One region of the Pseudoalteromonas sp. MMG033 genome, then DNA from elsewhere that is predicted to be linked to it. Evidence: riboswitches for the same ligand, from Rfam matches in the RefSeq annotation. Region 1 holds a riboswitch; the other holds the start of a gene.
The links. A riboswitch is a leader RNA that binds a small molecule or an ion and turns the genes downstream of it on or off. The one in region 1 is predicted to bind lysine.

Region 1 (11,965 bases):
GATACTGCAGGCATATTGGTGTGTGCCAAAAATGCCATCAATGCGGGCTGAGCATCTGCGCTATGAACACCACCGCCAACATAAGCCACAGGTTTTTGTGCTTGTTGCAACAACTCATTGGCTAAGCCCAATTCATGCAAATCAGCCTCATCTTGTGTCTGTACTTGCGCAGTCCATGGCGAAAATGGCACCAAGGCTTGTTGTATATCTTTTGGAATATCAACCAACACTGGGCCTGGTCGTCCAGAGACAGCCAAGTGCATCGCTTGCTGAAGCACTTCAGCAAGATCTTCGGGGCGCTCGACCATAAAGCTATGCTTGGTACAAGACAACGACATGCCTAGCACATCCACTTCTTGAAACGCGTCTGAGCCAATCGCCGCTGTGGGTACTTGGCCTGTGATAGCTAACAGAGGCACAGAGTCCATCATGGCATCTGCCAATGCGGTCACTAAATTTGTAGCTCCTGGTCCTGAGGTCGCAAAACACACCCCTAACTTACCTGTACTGCGTGCATAACCGACCGCAGCAAATCCAGCCCCCTGCTCATGGCGTGTTAAATAATGCTTCAGTGGTGCACCATAAAGCGCATCATAAATCGGCATAATTGCCCCACCGGGGTAACCGAATACGTCTGAAATCCCCTGTTTAACAAGGATATCAATCACCATTTGTGCGCCTGTCATTGTTTTGCTCATTGCCCTTTGCTCTGTTTTTTTGCCCTAAAACGAAAAAGCCCCCCGAACTTTTCAGTGCGGGGGGCTCTTAGCTGATTCTTTTCTTACAGCACTACGAAGCCCCCGCGGTAATAATAATCACCACGTTGATAATCACGACTAGTAGCGTTGCTGTTAGTAACATAAATCTTAATCCAAAATTAAACTGTGCTTGATGCCATTTTTCGGCAGAATTATTCTGACTGCCTGTGCTTTATTCTATTAGTAACCCGCGATAGCCGACAAGTCAACCATAAAAACTATGCTAAATAAATGTCACAAAACTACAATAAAGAAAAATAAATCCCAATAAATAGCTTTTTAAGGATTAAATATTCAAATCAATTAAGATAACTTTGGAAATGACAAATCGTCTCAAAAATATCGAAGACAATTATGCACATCATGTTTTTGTATTAAATTTTTATGATTTACATCAACAATTGATTATGATGTTAACTCCAAGATTAAAAAGGACCGCTGCAGTGAAACATATTTTGCCTTTCAAATTACTTATCTCATTTTGCTTATTCGTGCTTTTTAGTACTATGAGTTACGCCTCTCCTGCGCTTTGGAGTGTCGAAAAAAATGGCGTAACATCTTATCTATTCGGCACGGTACATGTCGGGGACCCAAGTATGAAGGGTCTACCTGATAAGGTTAAAAACGCAATAAAGCAATCAGAGCGTACTGTAGTTGAACTGAATATCAATGCGCTCTCCCCGTTTGAAATCCAAAATAGAACAGCTGCATTTATTGCCAACTCGAACAGCCGCCCGTTGCCACAAGCGCTTTCTAAAGAGGTCTATCAGCAGCTAAAAACTTATTTCTCCAAACGCGATATCAATATCGCGCTATTTGATAGCATGCCCGCATGGACTGTTATCTTGACTATGGTTCAACTTGAATATCAAAAGTCTGGATTTAGTGACACATATGGTATTGATAAGCAGGTTATTGCCTATGCCAATCAACATAATAAACAGATTAAAGAATTGGAAGTATTTGAACAACAACTAGAAATGTTCAGCCATGTCGCCATCTTCAGTGATGAAATGGTCACGCAAACTCTATCGCAAATGCAGGATTCCGATGGCTTTATTAAAGAAATGATTAACGCATGGAAAACAGGTAACGATAACAAATTAGCCAGCTACTATGATTTAAGCTTTGATGACTCAAAATATGCACGCCTTGCCGAGCAAATCTTAGTGATCGATCGCAATCATACTTGGGTGCGCACACTCGTCCCTGACATGAAGAAGAGCTCACATTTTATTGCTGTAGGTGCACTGCATTTACCAAAAAAAGACGGGCTCATTGCACTTTTAAAAAAACAGGGCTTTACTGTTAAGCGAATTTAGAACATAAAAATGGGTGTATCCACCTTGCACCCATCACTATGTTTTAAAAAGCAGCTTTACAGTGTATTACTGGCCATTGAAGGCATAATCAAAATTTCAACTTTCTCTTGTAAAGCTTGTAAATCCACAGGTTTAAACAAATGTGTATTCGCACCGAGTTCATAGACTCGGCTAACCGCTTGCTCTGAAGTATTTGCCGTAAGCACTAATATCGGCACTTCAAGCCCAAGATTATGCCTGATCATTTTTATCGCCGTAAAACCATCCATGATCGGCATATTTAAATCCATCAGCACTAGGCTAAAGTCTTGCTTTTGCAGCTCAGACAACGCCTCTTGCCCATTGACGACATGCACAACTGATAACCCCAACTTTTCAAGCAAAGTCACCACAACGCGGGCATTGAGTAAATTATCCTCCACCAGCAATACAGGCACTTCACGCCTCTCTTCAATTGAACTAGGCGGTGACTGTTTGACAATATCAACAGGTAGCTCTAACAGTACTTGCGTGCCATGTGGCAAATTATCAGAAAAAACAATTTTTCCGCCAAGCATAGTGACAATCAATTGCGCACGCGTTAGGCCTAATTGCATACCCTGAAAGTTTTCCTCTTCTTCAATTTTAGCTTGAGACTGCGCAATACCCGGGCCAGTGTCACAGATAATGCATCTAAAAATACCTTCACCACTTTTTGTTACAATGCAGTCTGCTTCTAAACTCACTTCGCCATATTCCGTATATTTCACGGCATTATCTAAAATTTGCCCAACCAGCCAAGCGGTGCGATTATGATCGCACGCCACAGCTTTAGAAAGCCCTTCCCCTAAATCAATATTAAACAAGACGGACTTCTGTTGTAGTAATGGCTTATAAATTGCCACAGCGTGAGAAATTGTCTCACATAGACTGGCAACTTTGCTCTCTAGCTTGATGTCTTTGTGCTCCGAAAGCACGTTATAATCATCTATAGACGATAATAAAATATTAAGCTGCTTAGCGGCATGCTCTACAACTTCTAAATGCGCAGCTTTCGCCGATTCTTTAAACAAAGTTAAATAGCCCATAATCGCTTGCAATGGCGTGCGCATTTCATGACTCGCTCTGGCCAAAAACTCACTTTTACTGCGCTTTAAACGGTTTGCTTCTAAGCGTAACTTTTGTAAATGCGCAATCTTTTTTTGAATGCTTTGCTCCATAGGATAAAAAATCCAGCGAGCTTCTAATATCAAGATTAATAAACCAAAAATCCAAATAAAGAGCTCAACATTTTGTAATTTTTTAACCTTATCGGTCGCAACCAGTTCATGCAGAGTCACCGCTTGATCTAAATATACCAAGAGCTCACTGGCACGAGTTTGCACCTGTATTAGCCGCTCTACTTTTAACTGGCCTAATAAAGCTTGTTTATGTGCTGATTCGACCAATACAATAAACTGATCTACGCGCGTTGCTAAAGCAACGGGTTGCTGAAAATAAAACGCCTGTAAATCAGCTGATAAATGGACATATCTTTGCTCAGATTGCTGCAGTAAAAAAGCTTGATTCTCGGCCATCGTACTCAATGTATCACGCAGCATTTGCTGCTCATCAAATGTGCCTGGGTGCTGTCTGATGTATTCTGCACCTAGTAGCAATGCAGCCTTTTGCGATAACATCCTCTGCATCCCAGCAGTATTAATTACCCGAGCACTGGCCGCTTGCTGAGATAACAGCACTTGCATCGTCGCCATTGCGGTTGTGATCACTATCATCATGATAGAAATGGCAAGTATGTATCTAAAGCGAAAGGTTTTCAGTATTTTAAGCAACCGATTGCCTCCTTGTTGGATGCAAAAAACAATGGTGAAGCACATAGCTTTTATATCCAAGTGTAGCTTAATTTTCATCTTTTACAGATTGATACTTGACACCTAGATGGCCAAAATGTTTCAATTTGCGCTGACCCTAATATCGCAAAATAGCTGTATAAGCTATTTTGAGGGCTGGAAGAGGTGCGTTATTCAGGTAACTAGGTTGAGGAGAGCAAACTCCGTCGACATCTAGTGAGGGGAATTAACGCCGAGAAGAAATCATTTTTGCTGAGTGATTTTTTCGGGCGCATGGGCTGAATCCCTGCGACTGTCACCAACATATTTGGTGGAGAGCTTCTGGTCTTAGAAAGATTAAGGCCGAGCCTTATTCTATTTTAAGTCCATTGCTCTTCGAATTTTAATTGTTCGGAAGCTGGACTTCATATCTTATGTCCCACGTCTCCGAGCAGCATTTAAGTTCGGTAGAGATGAAATCTAAATACAACTTATCTGACTACCCGTTATGGACTGCGCTTGTTACGCCATTCGACGAGAATAATCACGTTGATTTTGCAACATTAACGCAGCTGGTACATGCGCAGCAAGATGCTGGCAACGGCATCTTATTACTTGGCAGTACAGGAGAAGGTCTCGCGCTTTCTGTACAAGAGCAACGCGATATCGTTCGCTTTGTCTGCGATCTGTCACCCAGCGTACCTTTGATGGTGGCCATCGGCGGATATGATCTCGCACTCCAATTAGACTGGGTTGAGTTTTGTAATACGCAACCCGTCGATGCATTTTTAGTTGGCTCACCTTTGTACGCCAAGCCCGGCAACGTCGGCCTGACTCACTGGTTTAAAACATTGCTAGATGCGAGTAACCACCCTTGCATGTTATACAACGTACCGAGTCGAAGCGCGGTTTCAATTAGCCCAAGTGTAATCGAGAATTTATCTTCACATCCAAACCTATGGGCGCTTAAAGAAGCAAGTGGCGACATTGCCACATTTGAATCATTCCGCAAAGCCTCTCCAAAGCTTGCAATTTATAGCGGTGATGACGGCTTGATGCCTTATTTCGCGCAAGCTGGAGCTGCAGGCCTTGTGTCTGTTGCTGCCAACGCGTGGCCACAGCAAACTGCGGAGTTTGTAAAACGCTCTTTGGCAGGCACCTTTCCAAATTTATTTACTACCTGGACAGATGCTGTAAACAGCCTATTTAGCGTTGCTAACCCAATCCCAGTCAAAGTGTTAATGCACTTACAGGGCCAGTTAGAAACACCACGTCTGCGCCCACCACTGACACATTTGGAACTCAGTGACACCACATTTATTAAAACCGCAAATTCAACAATTTTATCTTGGAGTTAAGGAAGTATCATGAGCTGGTTAACCCTATTAAACAATCTAGAAAACGGCACTGTTCGCGCAGCAACACAGGATGAGCGAGGCAATTGGCACGCAAATGTCGAAGTCAAAGAAGGGATCTTAGAAGCGTTTAGAAATGGCACAAATATCGAATACCCAGGTGGTTTTGTAGATAAAGACAACCTAGCGCCACAAGGCTTTGCAGCTGAAGCTGGCGTGCGTATGGTGCCAGGTGGTAGCAGTGTTCGTCGCGGTGCATACGTCGCAGCGGGTACCATCATCATGCCGCCAGCCTATGTCAATATTGGCGCGTATATCGATGAAGGTACTATGGTAGACAGTCATGCTCTGGTTGGTTCTTGTGCGCAAATCGGTAAAAATGTTCACCTTAGCGCAGCAGTGCAAGTAGGCGGTGTATTGGAGCCAGTTGGTGCCAGCCCTGTTGTTGTCGAAGACAATGCGTTCATTGGCGCAGGCTGTATACTTGTTGAGGGCGTAGTCGTCAAAAAAGGGGCTGTACTCGCACCAGGTGTTCGTCTTTCTGCCAGCATCCCTGTGTATGACTGTGTGAACGAACGTACACTAGATAAAGGCGAAGCCATTCCTGAAAACGCCATCGTCATCCCGGGCTCTCGTCCTGCAAAAGGCGAATGGGCTCAGCAACAAGGTCTCAGCTTATCGTGTGCATTGATTGTTAAATATCGCGATGACCAAAGTGACGCAGCACTTGAGCTAGAAGAGGTACTTCGCTAATGCCAGCTTTGAGTACGCCAGTAAAAAATGCCATTACCGCTCTGACACAGAGCCAACATGAGCCATTTTATCTTTACGACCTAGATGCATTGCGCGCGCACTTGCAACAATTAACCGACCAATCCGTAGTGAAACTATGGTATGCAGTTAAAGCAAACCCGTTATCAAGTGTTATCCAAACACTCGATCAGGCTGGATTTAACTTTGACGTTGCAAGCAGCGGAGAATTACAACAAGTGCTCGCACAAGGTATCGACCCAAAACGCGTACTCAACACTGGACCTGCTAAGTCCAAACGTCAAATTGAGGCCTTCTTAAAACAAGGTGTAGACACCTTTGTCGCGGAAAGCCTCAATCAAGTGGCTTGGTTGCAAGAAGCAGCCAAGCGACACAATACAACATTGCGTATTTTACTGCGCGTTCAACTGCGCTGGCCTGATAACGAAAAGAACCCGTTAGGTGGAGATAGCTTGACGCCCTTCGGTCTAGGCGCGCAAGAGTGGTCTTCACTTGTCGTGACTGACTTTCCTAATTTAGATGTTGTTGGTTTACACATTTTCCAATGGGGAAATATGCTTGACGCAGATAAATTATCCTCGCTTTGGCAGCAAATGGTTGACCCATTACTGACGCTTGCGCAGCAACTCAACATTCATTTGCGTGTGCTCGATCTCGGTGGCGGCCTAGGTATCCCGTATGGTGAAGGTCAGTCTGACATTAATTGGAAAACCGTTTTAACCAGCTTAGAACGCATAAAAACACAAACGAACATTGATGAGCTATGGATGGAACTTGGCCGCTACGCAGTCGGTGAATGTGGCTACTATGTCAATCCAGTCGTCGAACAAAAACAGAACTACAGCAGTAATCAGTTAATTTTGGCTGGGGGGATCAACCATATTTTACGCCCAGCGGTTACTGCACAGGCGTTTCCAGCCAAACTATTGCGTGACAGTAAGCACGACTCAGTACCCTTTACTTTACATGGCCCTCTTTGTACGGCACTAGATCACCTCGGTGAACATGCATTGCCAGAAGATATCAATGAGCATGACTGGATTGTATTTAGCCAATGTGGCGCCTACGGCTTCACTGAAAGTATGCCTTATTTTTTATGCCACACGCTACCCAGTGAATACGTTTATCAATCGGGTCAAACTCGATGCATTAGACCGCCATTAACGCCTGAAAATTACTTGAGGTAACCATGAATCAGATCAATCAAACATCCATTCAAGTTGCCGAGCTTGCAAATGGTCAAGCCATGTCTATCCCTGTGTTTACAGTTGGCGATAAAAGTACTGGCCCTCATGTCTATATACAAGCCAATATGCATGGCGCAGAAGTGCAAGGCAATGCCGTGATCTATGCACTTTTAGAAAAGCTCAAAACAGTTCGGCTGTCAGGCTCTATCACCTTGGTTCCCTATGCTAACCCAATTGGCTGCAATCAAAAGTCAGGAGAGTTTACCTTAGGTCGCTTTGACCCAATCACAGGTGAAAACTGGAACCGCATGTATCATGACCATACGCATCTGGTAGAAGAGTTTGCGAAACATCATACTGCATCATCTGAGCAAGAGATCCGCAGTGAATTTAAGAAACTGTTGATTGAAAAAACGGATGAACTGCTTAATCAGCCTTTTCACACAATGAAAACAGGCAAGCGGATCGCGGTTAATTTACAACGTCTCGCACACGAAGCGGATTTTGTATTGGATTTACACACTGGCCCCATTTCTTCAAAACACCTATATTGTCCTGAGTACGCGCAAACTAGTGCGAACCATTTCAATATTCCACATACATTGCTGATCCCCAACGAATTTGATGGCGCAATGGACGAAGCCTGTTTCTGCCCTTGGTGGACACTAAGTGAAACCCTCAAAAAACACGGTAAGCAATTCGATGTGAGCAATGAAGCGTTTACAGTGGAACTCGGCTCTCAAGAGCATATTGACCTATCAGAAGCACAGCTAGATGCTGACAGTATCCTCAGCTATCTGAGCCACAAAGAGGTGATCCTTGAAGGTGGCTACCAACCAAACTCAATCAAACGCTATGCCTGTTACTTAAAAGATTATACAGCCTTTTATGCGCCAATGGGTGGCATGGTAGAGTATGTTGCGCCGCTGGGCGGACACATTAAAGCAGGCGAGACATTAGTGAATATTTTGCGCATGGACAAATATGTGCAAGGTGAAGCTTTAAACCCGATTAAGTTTGAACATGATGCAATTGCTATCTTGCACTTTGCCTCGGCAAGCGTCAATCAAGGCACAGAGTTATATAAATTATTTACTAACTATTTTGAGCTATAAAAAATTGCGTGAGAGTAGGTAGGTCTGAGACTTACTTGCTAAAGAGTGGTGAAGTCTCATCACTCTTTTTTCCTCTGATCACACTCCTATTTGTCCCTCTTCATTATTTAACTTCTTTTGAATTTTTATCATTTTACTTTCGATTAAAATTCAATCAACCTGGTGTTCTTTTGATACAGCTAAATAAAGGAAATAATGATGAAGCTAAATAAAAAGCACCTAAAGGCACTTTCACAAGATAAACGATTGCTCCCTAATGAAAACACGCCACATATTGCGGGTGGCACAGGTTCTTGGCCTACTCCTGCAACAACCACATTTAGAAATAGAACATGCCCTACAGGAGATGCATGTAAAACTAATCAAGGTATCTACTGCGTAACGCGCTAATTAACGCCTAAAACAAAAAAGCCAAAGTGCGTCTTACACACTTTGGCTTTTCGATCTCGATTACATTTCGTTTTATGGGCGTGGAATAAATCCAACTGCGTCATAAACGGCTTTTAACGTTTTTTCAGCACGCTCGCCTGCTCTTTCTGCACCACTGCGCATGATATTATCGAGTAATGTCTGATCAGCTCGGATCTCACGAAAACGTGATTGAATAGGCTCTAGCATTTCAACAACCGCTGCTGCTGTATCCTTTTTCAAGTGCCCATACATTTTATCTTCGTATTCTGGTACCAATGCATCGACCGGACGACCTGTTGCAACAGACAACAAGGTCAACAAGTTTGATACACCTGGCTTTTCTTGGCGATCAAAATAAATGCGTGCCTGCTCGTCAGAGTCCGTTACTGCTTTTTTCAGTTTCTTCTCAATTTTTTTCGGTTCATCGAGTAAAAGCACAAATGCATTTGGGTTTTCATCTGACTTAGACATTTTCTTTAACGGGTCTTGTAGACTCATTACACGTGCACCTAATTCAGGAATATACGGCTCAGGCACTTTAAATACATCGCCATAAATATTGTTAAAGCGAGTCGCAATATCACGCGTAAGCTCAAGGTGTTGCTTTTGATCTTCACCGACGGGGACTTGATCAGCTTGATAAATTAGAATGTCTGCCGCTTGCAAAACAGGGTATGAAAATAAGCCCACGTTAACGTTATTAGCATGCTTTGAAGACTTATCTTTAAACTGTGTCATGCGGTTCAATTCACCCATCTGCGCATAGCAGTTAAGTACCCAACTTAACTGTGCATGCTCAGGTACCTGCGACTGAACAAACAACGCTGACTTCTCAGGGTCAATACCACACGCTGTATACATTGCGATACCATCAAGAACACGCTCGCGCATCAGTGCAGGATCTTGACGTACCGTAATGGCGTGAAGATCTACTAGCATAAAGAAACAATCGTGATCTTCTTGTAGCTTAAGCCACTGGTTTATGGCACCTACATAATTGCCTATTGTCATACCACCGGTTGGCTGAATGCCACTTAATACTACTGGTTTTGTCATCTTGTTCCTTTATATCAATTTTGGTTCGTTAAAATAGGAATTATATCTGAGAACTGCTCACAGAGGTACTGTGGATTAAACTGTGATAAAGCTTCACCTTGATTATACCCATAATTTACTGCAATCACTGATATCTCCGTACTTTGCGCAGCTAAAATATCATTTTTGGAGTCGCCTATCATAACAGCCTCTGCTGTTGAAATGCCTAGCTGCTCGCAGGCAAGTTGCAAAAGATCAGGTGCTGGCTTTTTGTTTCCATCATCTCCACATACAATAACATCAAAATGCTTTTCAATGTTAAGTTTTTGCAACAACTGTAATGTAAATGCTCTACTTTTATTCGTCACTATGGCTTTTGGCAACTCGCCCAATTCATACAAGCCAATTTCAACACCTGGGTAAAGTTCAGCATGTTCACCAACTAGCGCCTGATAATGTACCTTGAAGCGCTCAGTCGCCTGCTCAATAAGCGTATCTGATAAAGTAGGATTGATTTCAATATGACAGCTCAAACCGCGCTGAACTAACACCTCTATGCCATTACCAACCCATTGCTGCACCTGACCTGGCGAAACGACCGGGAAAGCCACATCTGATAACGCTAAGTTCAATGCTAAGTGCATCTCTTTAATGCTATCCACTAACGTACCATCTAAATCAAATAATATGCCTGGTAATTTCATTAGCGCACCTTCGCCAATTCTTGACGCATTGCATCAATGACTGTTTTATAATCTGGTTGATTGAAAATGGCTGAGCCTGCAACGAACATATCTGCGCCAGCTGCTGCAATTTCAGCAATGTTGTCAACTTTAACGCCACCATCTACTTCTAAACGAATTTTTCTGCCTGATGCATCAATGCGCTCTCGTACTTGTTTTAACTTATCAAGCGTATTGGGAATAAAGCTTTGTCCCCCAAAACCAGGATTCACAGACATTAATAAGATTTGGTCTACTTTGTCCATGACATAATCTAAGCAGTGTAGTGGCGTGGCAGGGTTTAACACCAAACCAGCTTCACAACCATGCTCTTTGATTAATGCAAGACTGCGGTCAACGTGCTCGCTTGCTTCGGGATGAAACGTGATGATATCCGCACCCGCTTTAGCAAAACTAGGGATAAGGGCATCTACGGGCTTAATCATCAAGTGCACATCAATCGGCGCTGTAATGCCATAATTTCTGAGCGCTTCACAAATCATCGGACCGAATGTTAAGTTCGGGACATAGTGATTATCCATGACGTCGAAATGCACAACATCTGCGCCTGCCTCAATGACTTTCTCTACATCGCTGCCCAAACGCGCAAAATCAGCGGATAGAATAGATGGTGCGATTAAAAATTCTGATTGTACATTTTTTGATAAAGACATGAGATCCCCTAATTATTAGTTGCGTCGCTACTTTACCCCAATTTATCCAAGAAATACACGCACGCGCAGTTGGCCAATTGCGAGTAAGCAACATAGAAAAGAGATAAATCGATTGTTTAATAAATATCCATAGTGTACTATTAATGAATAGCTAATCGCTGAGGGGATGGTTATGGTAACATGGCTAAAAACACGGACAGTATTGTTGGCATCCGCAGCCGTAATTTCAATTGGTGTTTTCTCTTTTGGGAATGACGACATTGAACTGGCACAAGCTAACTCATGTGAATGCGTCGACGTATCTTATAATTATAATAATCAACATTGTAAACGCGAAGCTCACACAAGTTGGTATGCTTGGTTAACCGGTGGAAGTAGCAATGCTCAGTTTCACTATCTAGATTTATTAGAGCTGTTAATTGGCTCTGATGAAAATCAAGATAGTTCTAGTATTTCTGACATTTAACGAGCTGGCTGGACGCGTTATGATGACTTTCTTCAGCATCTTTCAAAGCGTCCTCGCCGCTATGTTCGGTGTTCAGAGCAGTAAAAAATATCAGCACGACTTCACACACACGCCCTTCTGGCCTTATGCCCTCATTGGTACTCTTTTTGTCATATTGTTTGTTGTGGGACTCATCTTGCTCGTAAACGGGATAGTGCTCGCCGATCAGAGTGGCGGTTAGTTGCGAGACAGAGGCTTATTATACAAGGCCATTAATTCATTGACTTTATTTCGAGCGTTGCCCTTTGGACTAATGGTTCTTTTAACCTGTATCACGTCCAAATTAGCTTCACTGTAGATTT
Region 2 (11,965 bases), 2.0 Mb from region 1:
CTTGATAATGTGATCTTTTGCTTCATTTACCGCATTTTCATCCGCTTTGGCTTCACTGAGCAAATCAAAGCTTTCACCTTGCTCGTAGACTTCTGAGGTACTGATAATAGTATCAATACTGTCAACCAGCATCTTGCGAGGAATAACATTTATCTTAAACGCTTTTAAGTTTGAAATACGGTGTTGGCTGATCCCACGGTTGAAACTATTCATTTCACGGCGCAGTCGGTCTAAGTCTTCTCGTAAGCCTTTAATTGTTGCCGCAACTTCGGTAAGTGCAACACGCGCTTGACGCTCTACTGCATCACGCTCGTTATCAATATTATGATAGGCGCTGATCAATTTAGCGTATTTTGTTGATTCATCTGTTTCGTTATCAAATTTTGTGATGCCCGCATTGTAAATGTGTAAATAGGTATTGCGGACATTCACATCAAGGTTTCTCAGCTCTTGGCAGTCTTTATTAAACTGATGCACAATTTCCGAGAGGTTATCAAAGTCAATTTTAACATCGATAGGGTAAGGGGTTTGCTTACCCTCATAAATCGCCAATGTGTGGTCGATACGTTCAGACTTAACTTGCTTTAAACGATCGCTTTGTCTCAGGATGAGATCTTGTTTGCTCTTGATAATCGAGCGACGATCCGAAATAGATCCCGCATTGCGTTGCACATCTTGCAGGTAGTCATCAACTTGCTCACGCTCAGCCGTTAATTGGTCTTTAAGCGCAAGCTGTGCTTCAGCTGATTGCTGCATAGTTTGGAATTGCTCAAAGCGCTTGAGTGCTTCTTCGGTTGCCATCAGCTCCTGATATAGCGCATCGCGTTCTTGCTGCTTATCGGCGACGTTTGCAGCAACTTCTCTTTGTTGTTTAAGCTCTGTGAGCGAGCGCTGTAGGGCTTCAAGCTGGGCTTGTAGCTGTGCTTTATTCTCTCCACTTTGCATTTGCACAGGTGCTAGCTTTTTCAGTTTAATGCTGACACCAGGTAGTTTAAGTTCACCGCCTTTTACAGCGTTTGATAGAAGTACTAAGAAGTCTGCAAATGCATCTTCGTCTTCAATTGTGACTTCGCCTTGTGAAGTGGTTGCAAAAGACAGCAGATCAGGATTTAAAATTCGTGAGATCTCTTCAACTTCTTTTAGAGAAAGATCCTCGCGCATACGCGTAAATAAGTTAAATTCTAAGTTCTTAAGCTGAAGCTTTAAGCTCTTGATTTGCTTTTGTGTTTCACCAATACGGTAGTCAAGGGTATGTAAGCTTTGACCTTGCGCACTGTTAATTGAGAACGACAGTTGCTCATACTCTTTTTTCAACAGTGTTAGGTTGGTCTTCAAAGTGGCGTGATTGGTCAGCTCAAACTCTGATTTAAGGGCTTGGTAGTCTGTAAACCACTGCTCAATTTGTGTTTGCTTACGCTCGATATCACGAGATTGTTGAACATAAAGCTGCTGTTTTTGCTCAAAATCACGCTTTTCTTGTTCGATGTTTTCAAGCTGTTCGTTAAGTTCATCGATCTGGGTCGTTTGATATTCATCAAAGGCGATAATGGCTTGGTCAATCTTAGGCGCATAAGCTGCTAATTTGCCTTTAATGGTTGCTTCACTTTCGATCATCTGCTCAAGTGCAGCAATGGGCTCTTGCATTGACTCTAGTGCATTGAGCTCTCGTTTAGAGCGATTAACCTTGTCAAACGCTCGGCGCCATACTTCATAAAAGTCGACCTTTGAATTTGACATATGACGTTCAAAAACACGTAACATAAAGCGTTTAACATCATGAGCACCAAGTTTGTGCAGATTTAAGATGCGTCTAAAGATCTCTTTATAGATCGCGGCATCTTGCACATTGTTAAGTGGGATCATTTTAAGGTTAATGTCGCCATCGTAAGGTGTCGCACCCCCAGTTAATAATGCGTTCAATTCGGCAGCTTTAAGCTCAATCGGCTTGAAACCTTTTTCACCAAGGTGATTAAATAACTTGGTGTATTTGATGATGCTTTTGCCTTCAGTAAAGTCATCAAGGTTTAATTTGCCGTTGTAGCAAAAAAACTGATGCGCATACCCTGCAATTTTACCAAGGCCAGCAACACCAATTACCACGTCACCGTGAGGCAGGTTTGCTTCGAGTAAAATATAAGATTGATCACTAGAGAAGTAGAACTTTCTGGTTTCTTCTAAGTCGTGACCATCCCATTCAGTCAAACGTAAGTCATTGACCAAGGGAAATTGTAGCGCATTGATAACAGAGCTTTTACCTGTGTTGTTTGGCGCACAGATAGATGCACTTTTATCTAGTGGGATAACACACTTGGCATAGCCTGCCGTGTTTAAAAGCGCCAGTTTGCTTAGTCCATATAATTCGCTCATACTTCTTCCTCTAGCGCTTCAAAATTATCTTCATTGACTTCCATTAAGGCGTCGATATATCTATAAACCGGTGCTAACAATACAAAACCACGCTCGGTTTCTTTACATAGCCCTAATCTCAACATCCTTAAAAAGACATCTTTTCTTAGATCTGATCCTGAGAAGATCTCTAATTGATCAAATAAATGTTTGTTAAGTTGGATGAGGGTTTGCATTAATTCTAAATCGATTTGCTCATCAAAAAGCGCACGCAAAGGATCTTTGCCTTGGTTTGCGTAATACTCGATAAGGATAAACACCGTTAGTGCGATGGCACGGCTGATTTTGCCCATATTAGGTGTGCTTTCGTCACTGGCAAGATAATAAAAGCCGCGAGCATCATGCTGAAGATCGTGACCCAGTGCCGCAAATAGCGCTTGGTAAGCTTCAATGTGCTGATCAAGTTCTTGCCAAAGCGTCGTGTCTTGTTCACTAATGTGGTAACCACCAGCAAGCTTTTTATTGATAGCTTGCAACTGGGATAAGTCGTTTAGATTAATTTGTGTCATGGTGTCGTACTTATTGCTTTGCTTTTTCAGCGTCAGACTCAGTGTGCTCTGAAGCGCTAAATGGATACAATTTAATTTTGGTATTTGCCAGCTGCATTGATTCTTGAGAATCAGACTGCGTGACCGAGAGGTCAGGGTCGCTGATAAGCTTCTGGTACAAAAACAGCATTTCATCAGCTTCAAGGTTCGGGTAGCTATCACTTAAGAAGCCAAGTAGGGCGGTACGCTTTTTACCGCTGCTGGCAAATGATTTTCTAACATCCTGATAGTCAAGGATATTAGGGCTTTGGTATGCGGGTACATCGTCGTGATCAGGCAGCTGATATTCTTCATGCTCAAATTCTGCAAGACTTGCCATGTAAGCAACCATATGGCGTTTTTGACCAAGGTTAAAGCGTTGTATATCTGATACAAAATCGGGTTGTACAGGACTTAGCATACGGTCAACGCCATTTTTACGAATAAGCCCCAGTACCTTGGCTGCCTGACGTGTAATTAAAGTATTACGTCTAAGCTCTTCACGCAGTGGCATGAGCATATCCGCACTTTTACCTAAGCTTTCACGACCGATTAAGTGCATGTCTAGAATGCGTGTTCTTAATTGTTCTAACATACGTTTGTCGTGTGCACCGCGGCCAAGCTGTTCAATTTGACTTATCTGCTCACTTATCTGTAATTCAATTTGGCTAAAACAGGCTTGGAATGGTCCGTGAATGTCGACCATTTCAAGCATCGGCTCAATGTATTCGTCAAAGGCTTCAATGACAGCTTGATAACGTCGTTTTAGTGATAAATTACTGTGATCAGACTTTGCTTGCTCGACTAGGTTGAGGATCGCGCTTTCGTTGTGTTGATAAAGCTTTACAATTTTTCTGACGCGTTCGTCCATTATGCGGCTGAATCGTCTTAACTCACTGTGGTCACCTTCGTTGCCTGCTTGAGAAAGGCGCTCGCCTAAGCGTTGCAAATCTTTCACTAGTACAGTGATTTCTTCAGCCAACCCCAAGTGCTCTTCTTGTAATAAAAAACTTGCAAAATCAGCCACTGCACGATTGATTTCAAGTTGAGAAGACTTGGCTAATGGAATAATAATTTCTTGATTTAATAATCTATTTGTCTCTTTATAAACTCGTTCACTTGACCAGTTTGGATTTTTTAATTTTATTAAGTTTTGTACATCTTTTATACTGAAATCGGACATTTTAAAGCGTTTAAATAACAACTCCAAAACACTCCAATGCTCATTTAATGTATTAAGAACTTTTTTAGCTGGGATCATAACTTTCCAGTTTGTATCATTTTTGTGACATCACTAGTTCACTAATTTGTCATAAAGTGTAATTAGCGATAGCAGTCACTTGCCCATAGTGTTAGACTCCGCGCCGATTTACATCGCCCTTTACAAAAATTACATTTTATTACAGGTTGTTTACGCGTATGGTCACTTCCATAATCCTAACCCTAATAGCGCTAGCTTTTGTGCTTATCGTTATAGAGGATATTATCCATGTAAACAAGGCCAAAACGACGCTTTTTTTTGGCACTTTATGTTGGATTATCGCTTTTATATCTCCAATTCATGGTGAAAGCTCAGAAACTATACAACATCAGCTCGATCACAACATTTTAGAAATCGCGACCTTATGGCTTTTTTTAATGGCTGCGATGACCTTTGTTGCTTATTTAAACTCCAAAGGTTTTATTCAGAATATTGTACACCGGATCATGCCTGAGCAAATCAGCGAGAGAAAGTTAATGTTTCTTGTCGGTGCATTTGCCTTTGTTTTTTCTTCGATTTCAGACAATATTACCGCGACTTTAATTTCACTGGCGGTTGTCATGTCTTTGAAGTTGGATGCTAAAAAGCTAGTTAAGTATGCCACATTAATCATATTTAGCGTAAATTCTGGCGGTGTCTCTTTGATCACAGGTGATGTAACGACCTTAATGATATTTTTGGCTGGTAAAGTCACCATTCCTGACTTGCTGTTATTGGTGTTACCAGCGATTGTCAGTGTATTTGCACTGGCAGCCATGTTGTCCATTGGCATGAATGAACAGCTTCACTTTGCAAGGCAAGAAGTCAGAAGAATAGAAAAAACCGATATCACCATTGCAGTGATTTTTATGTCGACTGTGCTCGCTACCTTGTTTTTAAGTGTGCAATATCAAGTACCACCTATGCTTACATTTTTGTTCGGCTTGTCATTTATGTTTTTAGTCGCGCAGTTTCTGATGCGTAAAAAGGACGTCAACAAGAAGATTATTGATTATATAAGAGAGATAGAATACGACACATTACTGTTTTTTGTTGGTGTACTTTTGCTGGTGGGCGCGCTTAAAGAAGTTGGCGTATTGAGCATGTTTACAGAGTTATATCAATTTTTGGCACCAGAATATGCGAATTACCTAGTTGGGTTGTTGAGCGCAGCGGTAGATAATGTGCCACTTACGGCAGCTTTACTTAAAGCGCAGATTGAAATGACACCTCAGCAGTGGCTCACGTTTACGTATGCAACGGGCGTTGGTGGCTCGATGCTTATTATTGGTTCGGCTGCGGGGATCATCGCAATGAGTAAAGTTAAAGCGCTTACATTCATGAGTTATTTAAAGATGGTGTTATATCTTCTTGTCGCTTATTCCATTGGCTATGCAGGCTCATTTTACATGGGACAACTTATCTAAATAAATTTTTTGACGTCTAGGTACAAAATAGCTTGACACCTAGACGTCTAAAAGATAGTTTTTAAAAGCCTGCTCCAGTAGCAGGTTTTTATTTTGCTATTGTTCAGCTTAGAACACGCAAAATAGACAGAAGAGGTGCGATGCTTAGGTAGCTTGTTCGAGGACACGACATCCAACGACAGCAAGTGAGGGAAGTATTCGCCGAGGAAAGTGATTGGTCGTCACAATGACTTTTCGGTTTACGGGGTTGAATCCCTGGAACTGTCACCGATTATTGGTGGAGAGCTTCTGGCAGTGGTTTTTCAATGTATTCTTATATCCTCTTGCCAATGAGTTCTCCTTATTTTTTGACAGCATCAATGTTGTCACAAGGAGATAAAATGAATTCCCAGTATGTAGTTGCTAAGTTTGGTGGTACCAGTGTTGCCGACTTCACAGCGATGCATCGTTGCGCGCAGATCATAAATGATGACCCAAATGTTCGAGTAGTCGTAGTGAGTGCCAGTGCAGGCGTCACTAATCACTTAGTTGAATTGGTGCAACAAAAAGCAGACGAAACTCAGCGACAAGCACTCGTTGATGCTGTGATGCAAATTCAGCAACGTATATTGGAGCACGTGACGCTCGATGCTGATTTGCAGTCTGGTTTTGATGACACATATAGAGAATTTAAAGAGATAGCGCTTTTGCCTGCGTTAAGCACACAGCAATGCGATGAAGTATTGAGCTTTGGTGAGCGCTTTTCATCATTTATCTTTACTCAAGTACTGAGAAACTTAGGTGTCAGCTCAGTTCGCTTTGATGTAAGAGAGGTTTTGAAAACCGATAGTAATTTCTCTAAAGCGACGCCCGATATTTTGGCAACAGCGCTTGCTGCCTCAGAACATTTACAGCCACTGCTTGAGGAGCAGGTAGTCGTCACACAAGGCTTCATTGGCAGTGATAAATATGGGCAAACGACGACACTTGGCCGTGGTGGTTCTGATTATAGTGCTGCGCTTATTGCAGAAGCAATCAATGCGCAAAGTGTACATATATGGACAGATGTGGTTGGCATATTTAGTACAGACCCTAGGTTATGCAGTAAAGCAAAACCAATTGCAAGGCTTAGCTTTGACGAAGCTGCTGAAATGGCGACTTTCGGTGCAAAAGTGTTGCACCCAGCAACGATTCTACCTGCAAGTCGTAAAGGTATTTCGGTATTTGTGGGTTCGAGTAAAGCACCGGAGCAGGGTGGAACTTGGATTGAAAAAGAAACACAATCTCAATCTGGGATAAGAGCAGTTACACAACGCAAAAATCAAATTTTATTGACCTTGAAGAGCCCTGAAATGCTGCTAGCTAGTGGCTTTTTAGCAAAAATATTTACCATCCTCAGTAACTATAATATCTCCGTTGACCTTGTCACGACTTCTGAAATCAGTGTTGCCCTCACTTTGGATAATGCGCCAAATGCTTCTCGACCGGAGCTTGAACAAGCATGCCTTGATGAATTGGGTGAATTTTGTCATGTGTCAGTTGAAAATAACCTAACACTTGTTGCTATGATCGGTTCTGAGATTCAGTTAAGAGGCGGAGATGACTGTTTGGTTGATGTGTTATCTGAGTTTGATATTCGTTTAATTTGCCATGGTGCAAGCCGACATAACCTGTGCTTTTTAGTAGAGCAATCAAGTTCTGATGCGGTTGTACAGGCAATTCATCAGAAGTTGCTCGAAGCAGCTTAATCAGTTTACGATTGCAGGGGCTAGTTATATTCTCTATGCCCCTTCGGATCTCTTCCTAAGAAGAAATAATTCTATAACAAAAATTAATGATAAAGTTGCAATAAAAGGCGTATAGTGACAAGCTTAGATTAGAGGAGAATATAACACTAAGGGTTACTTATGCAGTATCAAGATATCTATGAATTTTGGTTTGTGACTTGCTCTGAGCAAGATTGGTGGCAGAAATCAACGACATTTGATCAGAAAGTAAAAAGCCAATTCTCAATCCTCCACAAGATGGCACATAGCGGTGAACTTGAAAAGTGGCGTGAATCACCAATTGGTTCTTTGTGTGAGATAATCGTGTTAGATCAGTTTCCAAGAAATATGTACCGAGATACGCCGCAAGCCTTTGCAAGTGACGCGCTAGCACTGAGCCTGTCACAGCAAGCGATTGAAAAAGGGTTTGATAAAGCATTAAATGATACAGAAGTTGGCTTTTTATACATGCCGTTTATGCACAGCGAAAGTGCCGTGATCCATCGTCAGGCAGAGGTGCTGTTTAGAGACTTACCCGGATATGAATTCGAGTTAGCACATAAAAAAATTATCGATCGATTTGGTCGTTACCCGCATAGAAATGACATTCTGGGCCGCGTATCAACAGATGAAGAGCTAGAATTCTTGCAACAGCCAGGCTCAAGTTTTTAACTGCTGCTGTATCTTCATTAATAAACCGTATAAGTTCCTGTAAGAGGGTTCTTGTACTCGCATTTTTCTCTCGAAAAGGTATAATCGCTGGCCAAAACAATAATTATATTTGTGTTCAATTATGGCTCAGGTACGTGATGGTTTTCAAAGCCGACTTGGTTTTGTTCTAGCGGCGGCAGGTGCTGCTGTTGGTTTAGGTAATATTTGGGGTTTCCCTACGCAAGCTGCTAATCATGGCGGTGGTGCTTTTTTACTCGCATATTTTATCGTTATCTTTTTGTTGGCTTTACCAGCTTTGTACACTGAGCTTTACCTCGGTCACCAAGCGCAAGCCAATCCAGTAAAAGCATTAAAGCAAGCATGGCAAGAAAAACAGCCAAGTGTAGGTGCAGCAGCTGGTTACATTGGTTTGGCTGGCGCGATTGTGATGCTAAGCTTCTATTCAATTGTGGCCGGGTGGATGCTCGCCCATTCCATTGAGCCGGTTACGTCCTTACTGGGTATGGATGCTGCGAGTCAGTTTCTGACCGGGGACTCTACACATAGAAACTTTATCTTCACGCCTTTGATGTTGCTGTTAACAGCCGCAATTATTTTGAAAGGGGTAAAGTCAGGTATTGAGACATGGTCACGTCGCTTAATGCCACTTTTATTGTTATTACTATGCTGTTTGATTGCTTATATGGCAACACTTGAAGGTGCATCAGACGGATTCAGAGCATACTTAGTTCCTGACTTTAGTAAAATTACAGACCCAGATTTGATTATTGCAGCAATGGGCCAAGCGTTCTTCTCTTTATCGCTCGGTGTTGGCTGTATGATGATTTACGGCTCATATTTAAAACCAAATGAAAACCTACCAAAACTGACTTTCAGCGTTGCTATGTTAGATACTGGCGTGGCATTTTTAGCTGGTTTGTTGATTATACCTGCTATTTTTGTTGCGCAGCAAAATGGTGTAGAAGTGTTTCAAGATGGCAAGCTAGCTGGGGAAGGGCGACTCATTTTTGCAATTCTACCTGAGCTTTTCTCAAGCATGGGACAAATTGGTATTTGGGTTGGCTTAACATTCTTTGTATTAATGTCAATTGCTTCTCTGACTTCAACGATTTCATCCACAGAAATCCCGGTGTCTTTCTTAGTTGAAAATCACGGCATGGAGCGAAAAAGTGCAACCTGGGTAGTGACGCTGGTGATACTGGTGTGTTCTAGTCTCATTATAATGAACTTTGATTGGCTGTTTGGCTTGGTTATCTCAGTATTTACTCGATATCAGTTACCGCTAATGGGATTATTCTATTTTGTTACTGTAGGCTGGATGTGGAAACGTGGAAATAAGCTGATTGAGAACGCCTCAGGTATGCATTATTGGTTTGCGCAATACTTACGTTTTATCTGTCCAATTTTAATGACAGCTGTATTCGTAAATGTTGTTGTAAATAAATAAATTGGTTTAAAAAGAAAAAGCGCAGCTCGACTGCGCTTTTTTTTGCCTAGTTTTAGACAATGTTTGGTGTATGGGTTTTATTTTTGAGTGCGTATAAGTTTTTAACCGTTGTCATGGCAATTTCGGTTAGCGCCTCTTGAGTAAAAAAGCCTTGATGGCCGGTGATTAAGACGTTAGGAAACCCGCTGAGCCTGACAAAAGTATCATCTTGAATGATTTCTTCACTCCGGTCTTTGAAAAAAAGCTCTGACTCTTGTTCGTACACATCAAGACCTAAATAACCAATCTTTTTTGATTTAAGTGCTGTGATACAGGCCTGTGTGTCAATCAATGCACCTCGACTGGTATTGATGAGCATTACACCGGGTTTCATTTTACCAAAGGCTATTTCATCGATTAAATGATGTGTTGCTTCAGTTAATGGGCAGTGTAGTGAAATGATATCGCTTTGTTCTAATAACATATCTAACGAGACTTGTGTGTAAGAGCCTTCACCGATATTTGGATCATACACAAGCGTGTGCGCACCAAAGCCATTTAAAATTGAGACAAGTGATTGACCTATTTTGCCGCAGCCAATGAGTCCAACCGTTTTGTTATGGATGTTAAACCCTAATAAGCCATTAAGATCAAAGTTTTCTTCTCGTACGCGGTTATAGGCTTTATGGGTTTTTCTTGCTAGGGTCAGAATAAGTGCCATGCAATGTTCTGCGACGGCTTCTGGGCTATATGAGGGGACTCTCACTACTTGTATGCCTAGTGCATGTGCCGCCTCGATATCAACGTTGTTGTAGCCTGCACACCGTAAAGCAACAAACTTGATACCCAGCTCGGCTAAATCGCCAAGCACACAGGCATTGAGATCATCATTAACGAATACACAAACTGCGTCATACCCAGATGCTAAAAAAACGGTTGCGCGTGTCAAGCTGTTTTCTATGTGGTCTATCTCTATGCCATTGAACTTTGAGATAGCATCTGAAAAAAAAGCGTGTTCATACTTTTGCGAACTGAAAAGTGCTACTTTCATCTTGTAACTGACCCTCAATGATTTGCTTCAAGGACTCTGGCTTGGTGCGAGGTGCATAGCGTGATAATAGCTCACCATCGGTACCAATTAAAAACTTTGTGTAGTTCCACTTTATCGCACGATTTTGCGCAATACCACGAGTATGTGATTTAAGGTAATTAAATAATGGATGGGCATCAGGTCCATTGACTAAGGTTTTTTCAGCAATGTTAAAGCTTAAATTAAAGTGTGATTGATAAAACTCTTTAAGCATTTCATTCTCTAACGGTTCATTCTTGCCGAACTGATTACATGGAAATGCGATGATCTCTAGCCCTTTTTTGTTATATTTACGATACATTTTTTCAAGGGCAGTTAGCTGTGGTGTAAAGCTGCATTTGCTGGCGATGTTGACTAAAATAACAGGCCTGCCTTTTAACGACTTTAACGAAAGCGTTTCACCTGTGAGTAATTTGACACTGTATCTGTAAATATTTTCCATGCTGCAAGGTTCCGTGCATATAACAAGTTCTATTAATGATCTTCATGTGGAGTTTGTATATGTTCCACAGACTGCTTTTGAGGTGAAATCCCCTCCATTGTTCAAGCATAGCAGTCATTTTGGTCAATTTTATGTCAAGTTGGTTTAAATTTAACGCAATGTACACATTCGGGTAGAAGTGAGGTGAAAGGTGTTGATAGAGCAAAGAAGGGTGCCACGAGTGTGACACCGAAAACCTTGATTAAACTAGGCGTTTTAGTAAACTTGAAGTGTCCCAGCGGTTGCCTCCCATTTTTTGCACATCAGCGTAAAATTGATCAACCAATGCGGTCAGGGGCAGAGTAGAACCGTTCTTTTTGGCTTCATCAAGGGCGATAGACAAGTCTTTGCGCATCCAATCAACGGCAAAGCCATGCTCATAGTGATCGTCCAACATGCTTTTATGGCGGTTTTCCATCTGCCAACTGCCTGCTGCGCCTTTAGAAATTACTTCAACGACTGCTTCGCAATCGATATTTGCATTTTGACCAAACTGGAGTGCTTCTGCGAGTCCCTGAACTACACCAGCAATACAAATTTGGTTCATCATTTTGGCTATCTGACCAGAGCCGACGTTGCCAAGTAACTTGGAAAAACGTGCGTAAGCAGCCATTACAGGCTCAATGTGCGTGTACGTATCAAGATCACCACCACACATGATGGTTAGTTGACCGTTTACCGCACCTGCTTCACCGCCAGAAACAGGCGCGTCAATAAAGCCAATTTGCTTATTTAGACAAACAGAATTTAACTCTCTTGCGACATCAGCCGACGCCGTTGTATGGTCGACTAAGTATGTATGCGCTTTCATGCTTTGCAGGACACCGTCACTACCAGTGGTCACTTCACGTAGGTCATCGTCATTTCCGACACAAATAAAAACAATATCTGCGTCTGCTGCAGCGAGTGCAGGCGTTAAGGCAAGTTGCCCTGAATAGGTTTCTAACCACA

Region 2: another riboswitch for lysine. It lies ahead of lysC (lysine-sensitive aspartokinase 3); the one in region 1 lies ahead of dapA (4-hydroxy-tetrahydrodipicolinate synthase).

Annotation. Positions count from the first base shown of each region.
Region 1 covers NZ_CM170070.1:1,783,327-1,795,291, reverse strand. The annotation lists gene ilvG (acetolactate synthase 2 catalytic subunit) at 1-686, opposite strand, end outside; gene AC2CZC_RS07890 (TraB/GumN family protein) at 1,202-2,080, shown strand; gene AC2CZC_RS07885 (response regulator) at 2,137-3,891, opposite strand; lysine riboswitch at 4,062-4,238, shown strand; gene dapA (4-hydroxy-tetrahydrodipicolinate synthase) at 4,362-5,246, shown strand; gene AC2CZC_RS07875 (2,3,4,5-tetrahydropyridine-2,6-dicarboxylate N-succinyltransferase) at 5,256-5,996, shown strand; gene AC2CZC_RS07870 (PLP-dependent decarboxylase) at 5,996-7,201, shown strand; gene AC2CZC_RS07865 (succinylglutamate desuccinylase/aspartoacylase family protein) at 7,204-8,316, shown strand; gene AC2CZC_RS07860 (hypothetical protein) at 8,512-8,706, shown strand; gene trpS (tryptophan--tRNA ligase) at 8,779-9,783, opposite strand; gene AC2CZC_RS07850 (HAD family hydrolase) at 9,798-10,466, opposite strand; gene rpe (ribulose-phosphate 3-epimerase) at 10,466-11,158, opposite strand; gene AC2CZC_RS07840 (hypothetical protein) at 11,331-11,624, shown strand; gene AC2CZC_RS07835 (DUF2970 domain-containing protein) at 11,587-11,844, shown strand; gene AC2CZC_RS07830 (Dam family site-specific DNA-(adenine-N6)-methyltransferase) at 11,841-11,965, opposite strand, start outside.
Region 2 covers NZ_CM170070.1:3,740,273-3,752,237, forward strand. The annotation lists gene AC2CZC_RS16255 (ATPase) at 1-2,367, opposite strand, end outside; gene AC2CZC_RS16260 (condensin complex protein MksE) at 2,364-2,915, opposite strand; gene AC2CZC_RS16265 (hypothetical protein) at 2,926-4,194, opposite strand; gene nhaD (sodium:proton antiporter NhaD) at 4,353-5,600, shown strand; lysine riboswitch at 5,723-5,896, shown strand; gene lysC (lysine-sensitive aspartokinase 3) at 5,981-7,327, shown strand; gene AC2CZC_RS16280 (DUF924 family protein) at 7,487-8,017, shown strand; gene AC2CZC_RS16285 (sodium-dependent transporter) at 8,139-9,464, shown strand; gene AC2CZC_RS16290 (2-hydroxyacid dehydrogenase) at 9,517-10,494, opposite strand; gene AC2CZC_RS16295 (glutathione peroxidase) at 10,460-10,975, opposite strand; gene AC2CZC_RS16300 (NAD(P)-dependent oxidoreductase) at 11,217-11,965, opposite strand, start outside.